2 linked regions of the Sagittula stellata E-37 genome follow. The protein of the gene in region 2 interacts with the protein of the main gene of each other region in a pairwise test. Links are inferred from orthologs where the notes say so. Each region holds a gene or a part of one and is shown on either strand. Other genes may lie near its edges.

Region 1 (4,851 bases), 2.4 Mb from region 2 along the record:
GACAGGAAACGCCACGTCAACCGGTATGCCACCGAGACGCCCGAGGCCGAGGCGCCGTTCGAGATCGTCACGCGCAAGGCCGTCGGACCGGACAAGGACGAGCTGACCGCGAACCCGCGCGCACGGTCAGCCAAGCTTCGCGTGGCGCGCCGCACCGACCTGCCCGCCGAGGCGGTCGCCGCGGACGAGATTGCCATGCCCATGCTCAAAGCGACTACAAAGGGGAAAAACTGATATGCGCACGCTGTTGTTCATCCTTTCGGCGCTGGCGGTGATCGGCTCGGGCTACTGGGCCTACCGCGAGAACTACCAGACGCAGGACGAGCTGGACCACGTCGCCGGACTGCGCCGCGAAATCGGCGCGGCGCGCGAACGGCTGTCGATCCTGAGGGCGGAGTGGGCCTATCTCAACCGCCCCGACCGTTTGCGCGACCTGGCCGAGATGAACTTCGACAAGCTGCAGCTTCTGTCCCTGCGTCCCGACCAGTTCGGGCTGATCGTGCAGGTGGCCTATCCGCTGCCGCCGGAGCTGACCCTGGACGGGGTCGAGGAAGTCACCACGAGGGGAGCGACCAACCCATGACACGCGTGCCGTTGCGCCCGTTGGCGCGCATTCTCGAAGCCCGTCGCAAGGGCGAGAACCCGGACGCCATCGAGAAGGAAAACCGCCGCATCCGCCACGAGGCGATGCGCGACAGGATGCGCCTGCGCGCCGAGGGCCGGCTGCTGGTGCTGGCGATGATGTTCTTCTGTGCCTACGGGGTGATCGGGGCGCGCATGGGCATGTTGTCGGCCTCCGAACCCGAAGAGCCGCGGGCCCAGACCTCGGGCGCCTCGATCATCGCCAGCCGCGCCGACATCGTGGACCGCCACGGGCGTATCCTTGCGACCAACATGTCGACGCATTCGCTTTATGCGCACCCCAACCAGATGATCGACCCGGAGCGCGCGGCATTGCGGTTGGCCGAGATCTTCCCGGATCTCGACGGCGAGAAGCTGGCCAAGCGGTTCATGGACCCCAAGCGCAAGTTCCTGTGGGTGAAGAAGAAACTGAGCCCCGAGCAGATGCAGGCCGTGCATGACATCGGTGAGCCGGGGCTGCTGTTCGGTCCGCGCGAGATGCGGCTTTATCCCAACGGCGCACTGGCATCGCACGTTCTGGGCGGTGCCTCCTTCGGGGCAGAGGGTGTGCATTCCGCAGAGGTGATCGGCACCGCGGGGATCGAGAAGTTCTTTGACAAGGACCTGCGCGATCCCGCCCGCGAGGGTGTGCCGCTGACCCTGTCCATCGACCTGACGGTTCAGGCGGCGGCAGAGGAAGTGCTGAACGCGGGTATGAAACTGATGAACGCCAGGGGCGCGGCCTCTGTCCTTCTGGATGTGCACACCGGAGAGGTGCTGGCCATCGTGTCGCTGCCGGATTTCGACCCGAACGACCGTCCGCGCCCGCCGACCGAAGGCAGCCCGTCCGACTCGCCGCTGTTCAACCGTGCGGTACAGGGCGTGTACGAGCTGGGCTCGACCTTCAAGATCTTCGCCGCCGCGCAGGCCATGCAGCTTGGGCTGGTCAATTCGAGCACGGTGATCGACACCTCGCCGCCCTTCAAGGTCGGGGGCCACCGGATCGGCGAGTTCCAGAACCACAACTACGGCAAGCTGTCGGTCGAGAAGATCATCGTGAAGTCCTCGAACCGGGGCACGGGCAAGCTGGCGCTGGCCATCGGCCCGACCCGCCAGCAGGACTTCCTGAAGGCTTTGGGCCTGTTCGACGCGACGCCGCTGGAGATCGTCGAGGCCTCCGGGGGCAAGCCGCTCTGGCCGTCGCGCTGGACCGATCTTTCGGCGGTGACGATTTCTTACGGGCACGGGATTTCCACGACACCGCTGCACCTTGCGGCCGGATACGCGGCCATCGCCAACGGCGGTCACATCGTGAAACCGACGCTGCTGAAGCAGTCCGGCCCGCGTTACCAGGATGTGATCCTGCGCGAGGATGTGGCCCATGATGCGCTGCACATGCTGCGGCAGGTTGTGGCCAGCGAGGACGGCACGGCCTCCTTCGCGGAGGTGCCCGGCTACCACGTGGGCGGCAAGACCGGCACGGCGGACAAACCGAAGGAGCGCGGGGGCGGTTACTACAAGGACAAGGTCATCGCGACCTTCGCCTCGATCTTCCCGGCAAACGATCCGAAATACGTGCTGGTGGTGACGCTGGACGAACCGGTGGAGACCTCGGGCGCCAAGCCGCGCCGCACCGCGGGCTGGACGGCAGTGCCGGTCGCGGCCGAGATGATCGGCAGGATCGCGCCGCTGTTGGGCTTGCGTCCGGACTATGAAACGGGGCAATTGGACATGAGCATGAATGCCTCGGACTAGGGATCTGGCCGCCGCCGGGGCAGGGGGAAATGTGCCAGCGAAAAGCCGGGAAATCTAAGATGTCGTCTGACGGGACAGTGGTGAAAAGCCTGAGGGATCTGGGCCTGACGGCCCGGGGCGGGCGCGACGTCAAGGTCACCGACCTTGCTGTCGACAGCCGCGATGTGCGGGAAGGTTACCTGTTCGCCGCCCTGCCGGGCACGCGCGTCCACGGGGCCGAATTCATCCAGTACGCGCTGCGGATGGGCGCGGGGGCGGTGCTGACGGATGCCGCCGGGGCGAAGATCGCCGCGGATGTGCTGGGCGGTGCCGACGCGGCGCTGATCGTGGCCGAAGATCCGCGCCAGGCGCTGGCCTATACATCCGCCCTGTGGTTCGGCGCGCAGCCCGAGACCATGGTGGCGGTGACCGGGACCAACGGCAAGACGTCCGTGGCGACCTTCACGCGTCAGATCTGGCAGGAGCTGGGATTGCGCGCGGTCAACTTGGGCACCACGGGGGTCGAGGGCGACTGGACCGCGCCGCTGAAACACACCACGCCGGAGCCAATCACCTTGCACCGGATGCTGGCCGGTGCGGCGGAGTCGGGCGTGACCCACGCCGCGATGGAGGCCTCGTCCCACGGCTTGTCGCAGCGGCGGCTCGACGGGGTGCAACTGATGGCGGCGGGGTTCACGAACTTCACGCAGGATCACCTCGACTATCACGCGAGCTTCGAGGACTACTTTGCCGCAAAGGCGGGGCTTTTCGCCCGTGTCCTTCCGGAGGACGGGGTGGCCGTCATCAACATCGACGATCCGCGCGGCGTCGACATGGTGGCGATTGCGCGGGCGCGCGGGCAGGAGGTGCTGACCGTGGGCCGCGAAGCTGCGGACATCTGTCTGGAGGCGCAGCGCTTCGACGCCACGGGCCAGGAGATCCGGCTGAGTTTCGAGGGCGAAGTGCGTCAGGAGCGGCTTGGCCTGATCGGCGGTTTCCAGGCCGACAACGTCCTGCTGGCGGCGGGGCTGGTCATCGCCTGCGGCGGCGACCCGGACGACGTCTTCGATGTGTTGCCGATGCTTGGCACGGTGCGCGGGCGCATGCAGCTTGCCGCGATGCGCGACAATGGCGCGGCGGTCTTCGTCGACTATGCCCATACGCCGGATGCGGTGGCGACGGCCATCAAGGCGCTGCGCCCGCATGTCATGGGACGGCTCGTGGCCATTGTCGGGGCCGGCGGCGACCGGGACAAGGGCAAGCGGCTCCTGATGGGTCAGGCGGCGGCAGAGTTCGCCGACAGCGTGATCGTGACGGACGACAACCCGCGCTCGGAGGACCCGGCGTCGATCCGCGCCATGGTCATGGAGGGCGCCCCGGAGGCGCTGGAAGTGGGCGACCGGGCAGAAGCGATCCTGCGCGGCGTCGACGCCCTCGGGCCGGGGGATGCCCTGCTCATTTGCGGCAAGGGGCATGAAAGCGGGCAGATCGTGGGTGACACGGTCTTTCCCTTCGACGACGCGGAGCAGGCCAGCGTTGCCGTGTCGGCATTGGACGGAAAGGGCCTGTGATGCTCTGGACGGCGGCAGAGGCGGCGGCGGCCACCGGCGGACGCGTGGCGTCAGACTGGGTGGCGTCGGGCGTGTCGATCGACACGCGCAGCATCGCACCCGGTGATCTGTTCGTGGCGCTGAAGGCGGCGCGGGACGGGCATGACTTCGTCGCTCAGGCGCTTGAGAAAGGCGCGGCTGCGGCGCTGGTCAGCCGCATTCCCGAGGGTGTGGACAACTCTGAAAAGCTGTTGCTGGTCGATGACGTGCAGACCGGACTTGAAGCGTTGGGCGAAGCAGCCCGCGCGCGGTTCGGCGGGCGTGTCGTGGCAGTGACCGGATCGGTGGGGAAGACCTCTACCAAGGAGATGCTGCGCACGGTGCTGTCGGAGCAGGGCACGGTCCACGCGGCCGAGAAATCCTACAACAACCACTGGGGCGTGCCGCTGACGCTGGCGCGGATGCCGAAGGACGCCGATTTCGCGGTGATCGAGATCGGCATGAACCATCCCGGAGAAATCGCACCGCTGGCCCGCATGGCCCGGCCGCATGTCGCGATGGTCACCATCGTCGCGCCCGCGCACCTTGCCGCCTTCGAGAACCTCGAAGGCATCGCGCGGGAAAAGGCGTCGATCTTCGAGGGGCTGGAGCCGGACGGAATCGCGATCTACAACGGCGATCTGGCGGTCAGCGGCATCCTGCGCGACAAGGCCGCCGAGACTGCACGGAAGTCGATCTCCTTCGGCGAAACGGCGGGCACGCATCACCGCCTGACCTCGGTCCAGGTCATGGACGCCTGCACCGTGGCAACGGGCCGGGCGTGGCGCGTTCCACTGTTGTTCAAGGTGATGGTGCCGGGGCGGCACTTCGCGATGAACGCGATGGGTGTGATGGCGGTGATCTCGGCACTGCGGCTCGACCGGGCACTGGCGGTCAACGCCCTGGC
Region 2 (11,008 bases):
CGCCCGTATTTCTGGAAATAGGAGGGCGAGGCGATCATGCGCTTCGTCGTCTCGGTCAGCTTGCGCGCACGCAGGGTGCTGTCCTCCAGCTCGCCGATGCGCACGGCCATGTCGAAGCCTTCGGAGATGAGTTCGACGTAGCGGTTGTTCAACACCATGTTCACGGTGATGTCCGGGAATTCGGCCAGAAATTCACCCAGCACGGGGCTCAGGTGGTTCACCCCGAAATCGGTCGCCACGCTGATCCGCAACAGGCCGGAGGGCGCCGACTGCATCGAGGTGACAAGCGCGTCGGCCTCTCCCGCGTCGTTCAGGACGCGACGGGCGCGGTCGTAATACGCCAGCCCGATTTCCGTCGGGGAAACCCGCCGTGTCGTCCGGTTCAGAAGGCGGGCGCCAAGACGCGCTTCCAAACTCGATACGTGCTTGGACACGGCCGACTTGGAAATACCCATCTTCTTTGCCGCATCGGTGAACCCTCCCTGGTCCACCACCGTGGCGAATGCTTCCATTTCGGTCAGACGATCCATTCTCGTCTCCTCGTCCAATCTCGTTCCTGTTGTTTATGCAGGCGAACAGGGGCCGAAATGGGGCGCGGTAAAGACAATAAAGCGGTTTCTGCCCTGACTGGCGAACGAGAGGAAACGGCTTAACCGAGCCGGCAAACGAAAACCCCCGACGCGCGGGCCGGGGGTTTCGTTCAGGTCATGAAGGTCGGATCAGGCGGCTTTGCGACCGTGGGTGCCTTCCTCGATCTCCTCGACGATCTTCGACACGAAGTCCTTCAGGTCGTCGGGCTGGCGGCTGGTGACGATGCCGTTGTCGGCCACGACCGACGTGTCCATCACCTTGGCGCCGGCGTTCTCGAGGTCCGTGCGGATCGAGGTGTAGCAGGTCATCCGGCGACCGGCGACGATGCCTGCCTCGATCAGGACCCAAGGCGCGTGGCAGACCGCGGCGACAACTTTGCCCTGGTCGTGGAACGTACGCACCAGTGCCAGAACCGGCTCCTCGACGCGCAGCAGATCGGGATTGATCTGGCCGCCGGGGATGACAAGCGCGTCGTAGTCATGCGGGTTGGCATCCTCAATCTTCAGGTCGGCCTCGGCCTCGCGGCCCCAGTCGGAGCCTTCCCAGCCCTTGATCGCCTTGCCGTCGAGCGTGGCGACATGCACCTCGGCACCCTTGGCGCGCAGCTGGTCGCGGGGGAATTCCAGTTCCGATTGCTCGAAACCGTGCGTGGAGATGATCAGTACTTTTGCTTCTGCGATATTCGGCATGGGAGCCTCCTGTCGTGTGTTTCATATGCGCGGCGTTGCGTGTCGCGCTCTGACAGATAAACGGACAGACCCCGCGCAGAGTTCCTGCGCGGGGTCCCCGGATCAGCCTTCCGTGGCGGGAGGCGGCGGCGCCTCGGACGTGGTGCCCAGGAAGGGCCGGCGCTGTTTCGGCTTGCCCGCGTCGGGGCCGTACCAGTCCTCGTTGCGGGTGACGATCATGGTCAGCGCCAGCGCGAGGAAGGCCAGCGTCGAGCCCGCCAGCAGGGCGTAATCCGCCGAGCGCAGGATCAGGTAGAGCACCCCGTAAACCACCACCAGCATCGCGCCCAGCACCAGGGCGCGGCGGCCCAGGTTCAGTGCCACGACCCCGAACAGCGTCAGCAGACCGATCACCGCCGCGCTCGACAGCGCGTAGGCCAGCGCAAAGCCCAGGTGTTCGGCGTAGGATACCATCAGCAAAACGAAGGTCGTCTGCGCCAGACCGGCCAGAATGTACTGCACGGGGTGCGCGGGCCGCCCGGTGCCGCGTTCGGTCAACAGGATCGTCAGGAAGGTCAGCGCGATGAACAGGATGCCGTAGCGCGCCGCCCGATAGGCTTTCTGGTAGAAGTCGTTGGGCGTCAGGTATTCCACCCCGAAGGTGGTGCGGCGCGCCGCGTCGTCGGGATCGTCCAGCCCGGCCTGCGGCATCGACCGCGCCAGATGCGGGATCGTCCATTCGGCGGTAAAGCCGTCCTCGGTCACGGTGGACCCATCCGGAAGGAAGGCGCCGGTGAACGACGGATGCGGCCAGTCGCTGGTCATCGTGACACGAGAGGTGCGCCCCACCGGCGACACCATCATGAGCTGCGCGCCGTTCATCCCGAGGCGCATGTCGTAGCGGTCCCGCGCCCTCGGGTCGCCGACCAGCGCCTTCACGCCAGAGCGCTGCGACATGGGTTCCAGCGGCAGCGCTTCGCCACCCTCTTCCAGCCGCGCTTCGCCGCGCAGGGACCGGTTGTTGTAGACGCCGAACCAGACCTCTGCCCGATCCCAGCGCAGCCGCTGGTCGGGGCCGATCAGGCGCTCTGCCGCGGCGGTGTCGAAATCGAAACCGGCATCGACCTGTGCCGTATAGACCGGCACCCGGAAGATCCCGCGCCGCCGTTCCTGCGTCTGCGTCGCGATGTCGACGTCGAAGGCCTCGGGCAGCAGGTGCACCGGCGCGCTTGCCTCCTGCACGGTCTCCCGGAACCGCTCGAACAGGTCATCGCCGGTCTCCGGGTCGGTCTGCACCACACCTGTCTCCGGGTCGATCTTCGGCCGCGACGCCACCCGCGTCACGGTGGTCTCCACCGGGATGACAAGCTGCGGGCCATAGACGTACTGACGGCCACCCCACTCCTCGCCGACGCTGTCGATCGTCGCCTCAGAATAGGACTTCCGGGAATCGATGACCTCCGCCGCGAAGAACAGGGGGATGAACATGAGAAGGGTGAGAAGGCCGACGATCAGGAACCGTCGCCCCGATGATCTGAGCATGGCAATGTCCTCCGATAAATGACTTTGGCCACAATGGCGCGCCCCGTGTGCAGGCGCGCCCTGTCATTTCTGCAGGACCTGTGCAGGCCTGTGCCCGGTCAGAGCGTCGCCGCCAGCCGCACCCCCTGGTCGATGGCACGCTTGGCGTCCAGTTCCGCAGCCACGTCCGCCCCGCCGATCACATGGCAGGTCCGGCCCACCGCCTCAAGCGCATCGGCCAGGCCGCGCGCGCTGACCTGTCCCGCGCACAGCACAACCGTGTCGCAGGCGATGACCTCGGGCCGTTCGCGCGCCTCGCCATGGGAGATGTGCAGGCCAGCGTCGTCGATGCGCTCGTAATTGACGCCCGCCTTCATCTCGACCGCCTTCATCTGCAGCCCCGCGCGGTGGATCCAGCCCGTCGTCTTGCCCAGCCTCTTGCCAGGCTTCTCGGACTTGCGTTGCAGCATCACCACCTCGCGCACCGGCGCGTCGGGCTGCGGCCCCTCGGGCGAAAGGCCGGACCGCGCCTCGGCGGGATCGGTCACGCCCCATTCCCGCATCCAGTCCGGCAGGCTTTCGGTCGGGCTGTCCCCGGTCACGAGGAACTCCGACACGTCGAAACCGATGCCCCCGGCGCCGATCACGGCGACCCTCTTGCCCGCCTCCGCGCCGTGACGCAGCACGTCGATGTAGCCCAGCACCGAAGGATGATCCTGCCCGGGGATCTGCGGATCGCGCGGGGTGACGCCGGTGGCGACGATGATCTCGTCGAAGTCCGCCACGTCCTCCGCCCCCACGCGCCGCCCCAGCGCCAGCGTCACGCCCTTGTCGACCAGCATCGCGCGGAACCAGTCGACCAGCCCGTGGAACTCTTCCTTGCCGGGGATGACCTTGGCCATGTTCAACTGCCCGCCGATCTCCGCCGCCGCATCGAACAGCGTGACGGAATGGCCGCGCTCGGCGCAGGTGATCGCCGCCGACATGCCCGCTGGTCCCGCGCCCACCACAGCCACGGTCTTCGTGATCTCGGCGGGGGCGACCACCAGCTCCGTCTCGAACCCGGCCTTCGGGTTCACCAGACAGGACGACACCTTGCCCGCGAATGTGTGGTCGAGGCAGGCCTGGTTGCAGGCGATGCAGGGCGCGATCAACTCCGGCCGCCCGGCCACCGCCTTGGCGACGAAGTCCGGATCGGCGAGGAATGGCCGCGCCAGCGACACCATGTCGGCGCAGCCCTCCGCCAGCACCTCTTCCGCCACCTCCGGCGTGTTGATCCGGTTCGAACAGATCAGCGGCACGCCGACCTTGCCCATCAGCTTTTGCGTGACCCAGGCGAAAGCCCGGCGCGGCACCGACGTGGCGATGGTCGGCACCCGCGCCTCGTGCCAGCCGATGCCGGTGTTGATGATCGACGCGCCCGCCGCCTCCACCGCCTGAGCAAGCTGCACGACCTCCTCATGGGTCGAACCGTTGGGGACGAGGTCGATCATCGACAGCCGGTAGATCAGGATGAAGTCCGCGCCCACCGCCGCGCGCACGCGCTTCACCACCTCCACCGGCAGCCGCATCCGGTTCTCGTAAGACCCGCCCCAGCGGTCGGTGCGCTTGTTGGTGTGGGTCACGAGGAACTGGTTCAGGAAATACCCTTCCGAGCCCATGACCTCCACGCCGTCATAGCCCGCCTCGCGGGCACGCGCGGCGGCGGTGGCGATGTCGCCGATCTGCTTCTCGATCCCTTCCTCGTCCAGCTCCTTCGGCGGGAAGGGGCTGATCGGGGACTTCACCGGGCTGGGCGCCACGCAATCGGGACCGTAGGCATAGCGGCCCGCATGTAGGATCTGCATGGCGATCCGCCCGCCCGCCTCGTGCACGCGGTCAGTGACGATGCGGTGGTTGGCGATGTCCTGAGGGGTGTAAAGACCCGCCGCGCCGGGAAAGACGCCGCCCTCGTTGTTGGGCGCCATGCCGCCCGTCACCATCAGCCCGACGCCGCCCCGCGCCCGGGTCGCGTAGAACTCCGCCACCCGGTTCCAGTCGCCCCGCTCTTCGAGGTTGGTGTGCATCGACCCCATCAGCACGCGGTTCCTCAGCGTGACATGCCCAAGGTCGAGCGGGCGCAGCAGGTGCGGATATGACGTCATGTGTGGACCTCCCTCTTTGGCTGGCACCACACACCATGACCCGCCCGGCGTCCACGTCAACGTGACGTCATGGGCGGGACGGGATGTGTCGCAAAGGCAGCCCGGCGACGACGGCCCGCGCCCGCATGAAGTGCGCGTGTCATCCCGGGAGATGGGCCGCGAAGACGACCGCCCCCGTCAGCCGTCCTGGCTTCGCGCCCGAAAGCATCCCAGGGGTCCGCTCTCCCTTGCGTTTCTCCGGCGCGGATCTCCCTCCCGACCGCGCCGCGCCACGGCAGCCGAAGGCGGACCGGCTCCCTTCATCTTGGTGCAAAATACCTCGGGGGAGCCCCGCAGGGGCGGGGGCAGCGCCCCCCCCCTCTCGCGGACACGAAAAAGGCGGCGCACCGTCCCCCGGCGCGCCGCCCCTGTTAGCGGTTCCCGTCCAACCCTATTCCGCCGCATCGCGCCGGGGCAGAACCCAGCCCGGGCGCACGTAATGGCAGGTGTAGCCGTGCGGGATGCGCTGCAGGTAATCCTGGTGCTCGGGCTCGGCTTCCCAGAAATCGCCCACCGGCTCCACCTCCGTCACCACCTTGCCGGGCCACAGCCCGGAGGCATCGACGTCGCGGATCGTCTCAAGCGCCTCGTCGCGTTGCGCTTCGTTCACGTAGTAGATGGCCGACCGGTAGGACATGCCCCGGTCGTTGCCCTGCCGGTTCGGCGTGGTGGGATCGTGGATCTGGAAGAAGAACTCCAGCAGGCGCCGGTAGCTCGTCTTCTCCGGATCGAAGAGGATCTCAATCCCCTCCGCATGTGTCCCGTGGTTGCGGTAGGTCGCGTTCGGCACGTCCCCCCCGGTATAGCCCACGCGGGTCTTTTCCACCCCCGGCAGCTTGCGGATCAGGTCCTGCATACCCCAGAAGCAGCCCCCCGCCAGTACGGCACGTTCGGTCATCGGATGTCCTCCAGTTCGGCGAATGCCTTATAATATGTTGCGTGTTGCGCCCGAAACCAGCGGATTGCCTCGGGCCACTGCCTGCGGATCGTGAAGCAGGCCTTGGGGTTGTCCTTGCGATACCAGTAGCCCTTTTCAGCCTGCCCGCTGCCATGCCCCGGTGTAACTTTCAGACGGCGTGCCAAAGTGTCTTGGTGGTCACGCAACAGACGCGCGCCGTCCGGGCCCTCCGGTTTGACGTAGACCGAAGCCTTGTCCTGCGACAACGACAGCACAAGGACAACTGCGCCGTCGGCCAGCGGGACCACACGCTCCCATCCGGAGCGGCGCGAAACGATTTCCGGCGCCTCCTTGTCGAGCAGAGCATAAAGCTCTGCCCGTTGCCCCGAAAGGTCAGTGTTCATCCCGGTTGCTCCACCTGGTCAATGTAGTCGCCGTAGCCCTCGGCCTCCATGTCGTCGCGGTGGACGAAGCGCAGCGAGGCCGAGTTGATGCAGTAGCGCAGCCCGCCCCGATCCATGGGCCCGTCGGGAAAGACATGCCCCAGATGGCTGTCGCCATGGCGGGAACGGACCTCAGTCCGGATCATGCCGTGGGTGGTGTCGCGCAATTCGACGACGTTGTCGGGTTCGATGGGTTTCACGAAGCTGGGCCAGCCGCAGCCCGATTCGTACTTCGAGGCGCTGGCGAACAGCGGCTCTCCGGAAACCACGTCGACATAAATGCCGGGCTCCTTGTTGGAGAGGTATTCCCCGGTGCCCGGACGCTCCGTACCGCTTTGCTGCGTGACGCGGTACTGCTCTGGCGTCAACGTGGCGATAACATCCGGTCTGCGTTCATATTTTGGCATCTGCGTCCTCCTGTGCAGTCTGCAACGGAAGATGGGGCCTGTTGCGAATAAGCAAAGCCCCGCCGAAACATCGTACACATGAATGTGGGCAGCCTTGCGCCAAAAAGGTTCACCTGTCATGAAACAGGCGGGTGACAACGCTTTCTCCCAAGAACACGCAAGTCGCCTCGGGCGCGGAGATGGCAGCTCTGCGCCCGTCAATACCCCTCCGGACATCAACGGCTTGCGGCGCATCGTTCCGAAGCCCCGCTTTCGCGGGAACCTGTACATTTCGAGTGAATGCGTATTGGCAGCACGTCCCCCACTCGGCAAATCGGACTCCATCACGGAATGAACGCTCGCGCAAGAGTCACATTGCCGTGGCGTTCACTGTTTTTTGCGGCAAACCGGAAAATGTGACCGAACTGCCGCGCCCCGTCAGCCACTGCCACGCAGGCGCTTCACCGCCCAGCGGGCCGCGTCCTGCACGCCCGGGTCCGGATCGTCGCACAGCCGTTGGGCCACCGGCTCCAGCGCGGCCCGGCCGGAGTTCCCCACGGCGTACATCACGTTGCGCACCATGCGGTCGCGCCCGATGCGCTTGATCGGAGAGCCGGAGAACCGCGCCCGGAACCCCGCGTCGTCCAGCGCCGCCAGATCGGCCAGCGGCGGGGCAAGCAGGTCGTCGCGGGCGTGGTACTTCACCTCCTGCGCGACGCCCGCGAACTTGTTCCACGGGCAGACCGCAAGGCAGTCGTCGCAGCCGTAGATGCGGTTGCCCAGCCCGGGACGCAGCGCCTCGTCCACCGGGCCCTTGTGTTCGATCGTGAGGTAGGAAATGCAGCGCCGCGCATCCAGCTTGTAGGGCGCGGGGAAAGCATCGGTCGGGCAGACGTCAAGGCAACGGCGGCACGACCCGCAGTGATCCACCTCCGCCCCGTCCGGCGACAGGTCGAGCGTGGTGAAGATGCAGCCGAGGAAGAACCAGGATCCCAGCCGGCGCGACACGAGGTTGGTGTGCTTGCCCTGCCAGCCCAGACCGGCGGCCTGCCCCAGCGGTTTCTCCATCACCGGCGCGGTGTCGACGAAGACCTTGATCTCCGGCCCTGTCGTGCCCTCCGCTTCCGCCGACTCGATCAGCCAACGGCCCAGCCGCTTGAGCCGCTTCTTGACCACGTCGTGATAGTCGCGATGCCGGGCGTAGACGCTGACCGCACCGCAGTCGGGTTGTTGCAGAACCGCCAGCGGGTCCTCATCCGGACCGTAGTCCTCTGCCAGCATGACGACCGACCGCGCCTCGGGCCAGAGCGCTGCGGGATCGCCGCGCCAGTGCATCCGCTCCGCCAGCCAGCCCATCTGCCCGTGATAGCCCGCGTCGACAAAGGCCTGAAGGCGCGACATCACCTCCGGCAGGTCGGCCACGCGGGCGACACGGCACTCGGAAAACCCGACCTCTGCCGCCTGCCGTTTCAGCGCTGCCGTCAGATCCTGCACGCGACCCCCCGTTCCTCTCTGCCCGAAGTGCCCTGCGCGCCATCGCCGGCGATCAGCGTCCGGCCACCGGCCTCAGAAATCGAGGTCGGCGTAGTGGGCGGGCGGCGGGAAACCCGGCACCTGGTCGGCAAGGATCGACCGGAAGGCGGGGCGCGACTTGATCTTCGCGTACCAGTCCTTGACCACCGACGACCGGTTCCAGTCCACGTCCGAGATGTAGTCCAGCGACGACAGATGCGCGGCAGCGGCGAAATCGGCCAGCGTCATCGAATCTCCCGCCAGCCAGCGGCGGTGGTCCAGCAGCCACGCCATGTAATCGAGGTGGTACTTGACCGCCTTGGCGCCCGACTTCACGTTGCCGCTGTCCGGGAAACCGGCCTTCATCAACTTCTTGTTCACCCGCTCGTACAGCAGCTTCGACGTGACCTCGTGGTGGAACTTGTCGTCGAACCAGCCCACCAACCGGCGCACCTCGTAACGCGCATCGGCCGAGCGCGGCATCAGCGACGGTTCGGGATACTTCTCCTCGATCCATTCGCAGATCGCGGCCGACTCCGCCATCGTCTTACCGTCGATCCGGATCACCGGAACCTTGGCCGCCGGGTTGCGGCGCAGGAAGTCCGGGTCCTGCTCCCAGTAGCGTTCCTCCACCAGCTCGCATTCGATCTTCTTCTCGGCGAGGCTCAACCGCACCTTGCGGCAGAACGGTGAAAGAGGAACGTGATAAAGCTTGGCCATTTAAGTCCTGTATGGTCGGGGAGCCCCTCTCTAATAGAGGTCAAGACGACCGGGATTCAAGCACCTCCCCGCGTCCCGGCGCAGTGGCGCCGGCCCGCTGCTCATCCTTCGAAACAGTCGTCGCGCCCGTCGGCGGCAATCGTCGCCGCGCCGTCCCGGATCGACCGTGCCCGCCGGTCGACCGCGTTCGAGGGCCGGCCTGCGTTGCGCTCCTTCGGGTTGGGCAGGACCGCCGCCAGCAGCGCCGCCTGCCGCGCGCTCAACGCGTCCGCGCTCACCCCGAAGTAGTGCTGTGCGGCCGCCTCGACGCCAAAGACGCCCTCGCCGAATTCCGCCACGTTCAGATAGACCTCAAGAATACGCCGCTTCGACCACATGGCCTCCACCATGGGGGTCATGCCGGCTTCCAGCCCCTTGCGCAGCCATGATCGGTCCTGCCAGAGGTACACGTTCTTGACGACCTGCTGGCTGATGGTTGACCCGCCGCGCGCCGCCCCTTCCGAGATCGCCGCCCGGATGGCGCCCATGTCAAAGCCCCAATGTTCGCAGAAGTTGGCGTCCTCCGCCGCCACGGCGGACCGCGCCATGACCGGCGCGATGTCGTCCATGTCGACCCAGTCGCGCTCCAGCCCGCCCAGCCGCGACCGCTCCACCCACATGGTGTGCGTCATCGGCGGGTCGACCACGCTGAACAGCGCCACCGCCACGACCATCAGTCCTGCCATCAACACCACCCCCCGCAGCACAAGTCTGCGCAGCCTCCGTTTCAGGGGAAGCTTGCCCGCCGTGCGCGCCTTGTCGCTCTTTGTCTTCCGCGCGTCCGTCTTGCGCGCCGCTTTTGCCCGTCTTGCCATGCCCCTTGTCTACACCGACGGGCGGCAGGAACGAGAGCAAAAAAGGAGCGCCCCAAAGGACGCTCCGACGCCCGCCGAGCCGGCCAGGCACATCACTCGTAACCGTCAAAAGGGAACCGTCTACCCACATATGCACTATCGCTTGAGAAGGTGGCCCGGGCCGTGCGCAAAAGTGGCGATAAAGAGGTTTTTGACCCTGCGTCAACCAGTTTTGCGTATTTCGTAGTCCCGCTTTATCCCTTCGGTTGCGCGCCCCCAGTCGCTTTCACGCATACGTTTCTGATGGGCTTCGAAAGCGTCGGAATCGGTGAACAGCTCGGCGACTCGCCAGGTAAGCGGGCCGTCAGGCTCCACCTCGAATGACAGGCAACCCGGTTCCGCCCGGGTCAGCGCCACATGCGCGGGCAACGCCTGCCGCACCCGCTCTGCCTCTGCCGCGTCGGCGCACAGCAGACGCCCCGTCAGTTCGATCATATCGCTTCCTCCACGCACGTCCGCGGCCCATGAAAAACGCCGCGCCCCAAGTCGGCCACTCAGGTTGCCGCATACAAACGGCAGGGACGGGTCGTCCGTTTTCCCCTATTGGGGGCCGGAAACCGTCAGTTCTCCCACGTCCGCCAGAAAGACGATCCATGGCGTTCCTGTAGCTCAGTCCTTGGTGAACTCCATTCGGTAGATCACTTCCTCCCCGGTCGCCGGGTCGATCCCGGGCGCGCCGCTGATGACCAGCCGGTCTCCTTCCAGCGTGAAAGGTCGGTCCAGCGCCCCCTGCCAGTTCGGGTTCCACGAACCGTCAACCTCGTGAATGACCCGATTGCCTTCGAGACGGTAGGTTGCGACATACGCCAGCATGTCATCGAACAGCTTGGCTTTCTCCTCCACCGTCCATGCCTGTGACGTCGGCGGAAAACGATCGCGACGGAATACGGATGCCATCATCCTCCCACAGCGATGGTATGCGATGTAGCCTATGGGCGAAGGTCCCAGGGCGTCGGTGGTTTCTCCGGTCGCCACCGATGTGCGGGTCCACGCGTCCATCCGCCACGAACCGATCAATTCCTCACCGTCCGCCATGAGCTGTTCCTTCGGCCAATGCTGTCTCGGATCATGGCCGCTGACCCCTCCCGTGACAAGCGCAGTTGGCGGAGGGCCATTAGGCACCGGACACGCTCCCGACGTCCCGGACGTGGTCGGGGCCTTGGTGGCGGTCGTTCCGCCCGGCCCTTCACTTG

Evidence for each region.
Region 1: the proteins of mtgA (region 2) and ABFK29_RS08055 interact in binary tests that used the Escherichia coli proteins (3 or more experiments, as listed by UniProt). The link is inferred for Sagittula stellata E-37 from one-to-one orthologs.

What each region holds. Positions count from the first base shown.
Region 1 is NZ_CP155729.1:1,676,017-1,680,867, forward strand. What follows is about bases 1-2,977. They hold ABFK29_RS08055 (peptidoglycan D,D-transpeptidase FtsI family protein), read left to right. Parts: upstream 1-579; coding sequence 580-2,376; downstream 2,377-2,977. Other genes in these bases: rsmH (16S rRNA (cytosine(1402)-N(4))-methyltransferase RsmH), read left to right, coding at 1-234; ftsL (cell division protein FtsL), read left to right, coding at 236-583; ABFK29_RS08060 (UDP-N-acetylmuramoyl-L-alanyl-D-glutamate--2,6-diaminopimelate ligase), read left to right, coding at 2,436-2,977. In the rest of the region: more of ABFK29_RS08060, read left to right, coding at 2,978-3,926; ABFK29_RS08065 (UDP-N-acetylmuramoyl-tripeptide--D-alanyl-D-alanine ligase), read left to right, coding at 3,923-4,851. UniProt on the Escherichia coli protein: Essential cell division protein that catalyzes cross-linking of the peptidoglycan cell wall at the division septum. Required for localization of FtsN.
Region 2 is NZ_CP155729.1:4,116,821-4,127,828, forward strand. What follows is about bases 7,901-10,853. They hold mtgA (monofunctional biosynthetic peptidoglycan transglycosylase), read right to left. Parts: upstream 9,777-10,853; coding sequence 9,024-9,776; downstream 7,901-9,023. Other genes in these bases: queG (tRNA epoxyqueuosine(34) reductase QueG), read right to left, coding at 7,901-8,184; ABFK29_RS19650 (glutathione S-transferase family protein), read right to left, coding at 8,257-8,922; ABFK29_RS19660 (putative quinol monooxygenase), read right to left, coding at 9,978-10,250; ABFK29_RS19665 (lipocalin-like domain-containing protein), read right to left, coding at 10,425-10,850. Outside these bases: ABFK29_RS19610 (LysR family transcriptional regulator), read right to left, coding at 1-530; ABFK29_RS19615 (type 1 glutamine amidotransferase domain-containing protein), read right to left, coding at 720-1,280; cell envelope integrity protein CreD, read right to left, coding at 1,383-2,801; ABFK29_RS19625 (NADPH-dependent 2,4-dienoyl-CoA reductase), read right to left, coding at 2,900-4,924; peptide-methionine (S)-S-oxide reductase MsrA, read right to left, coding at 5,355-5,861; ABFK29_RS19635 (hypothetical protein), read right to left, coding at 5,858-6,265; peptide-methionine (R)-S-oxide reductase MsrB, read right to left, coding at 6,262-6,711; more of queG, read right to left, coding at 7,129-7,900. UniProt on the Escherichia coli protein: Peptidoglycan polymerase that catalyzes glycan chain elongation from lipid-linked precursors. May play a role in peptidoglycan assembly during cell division in collaboration with other cell division proteins.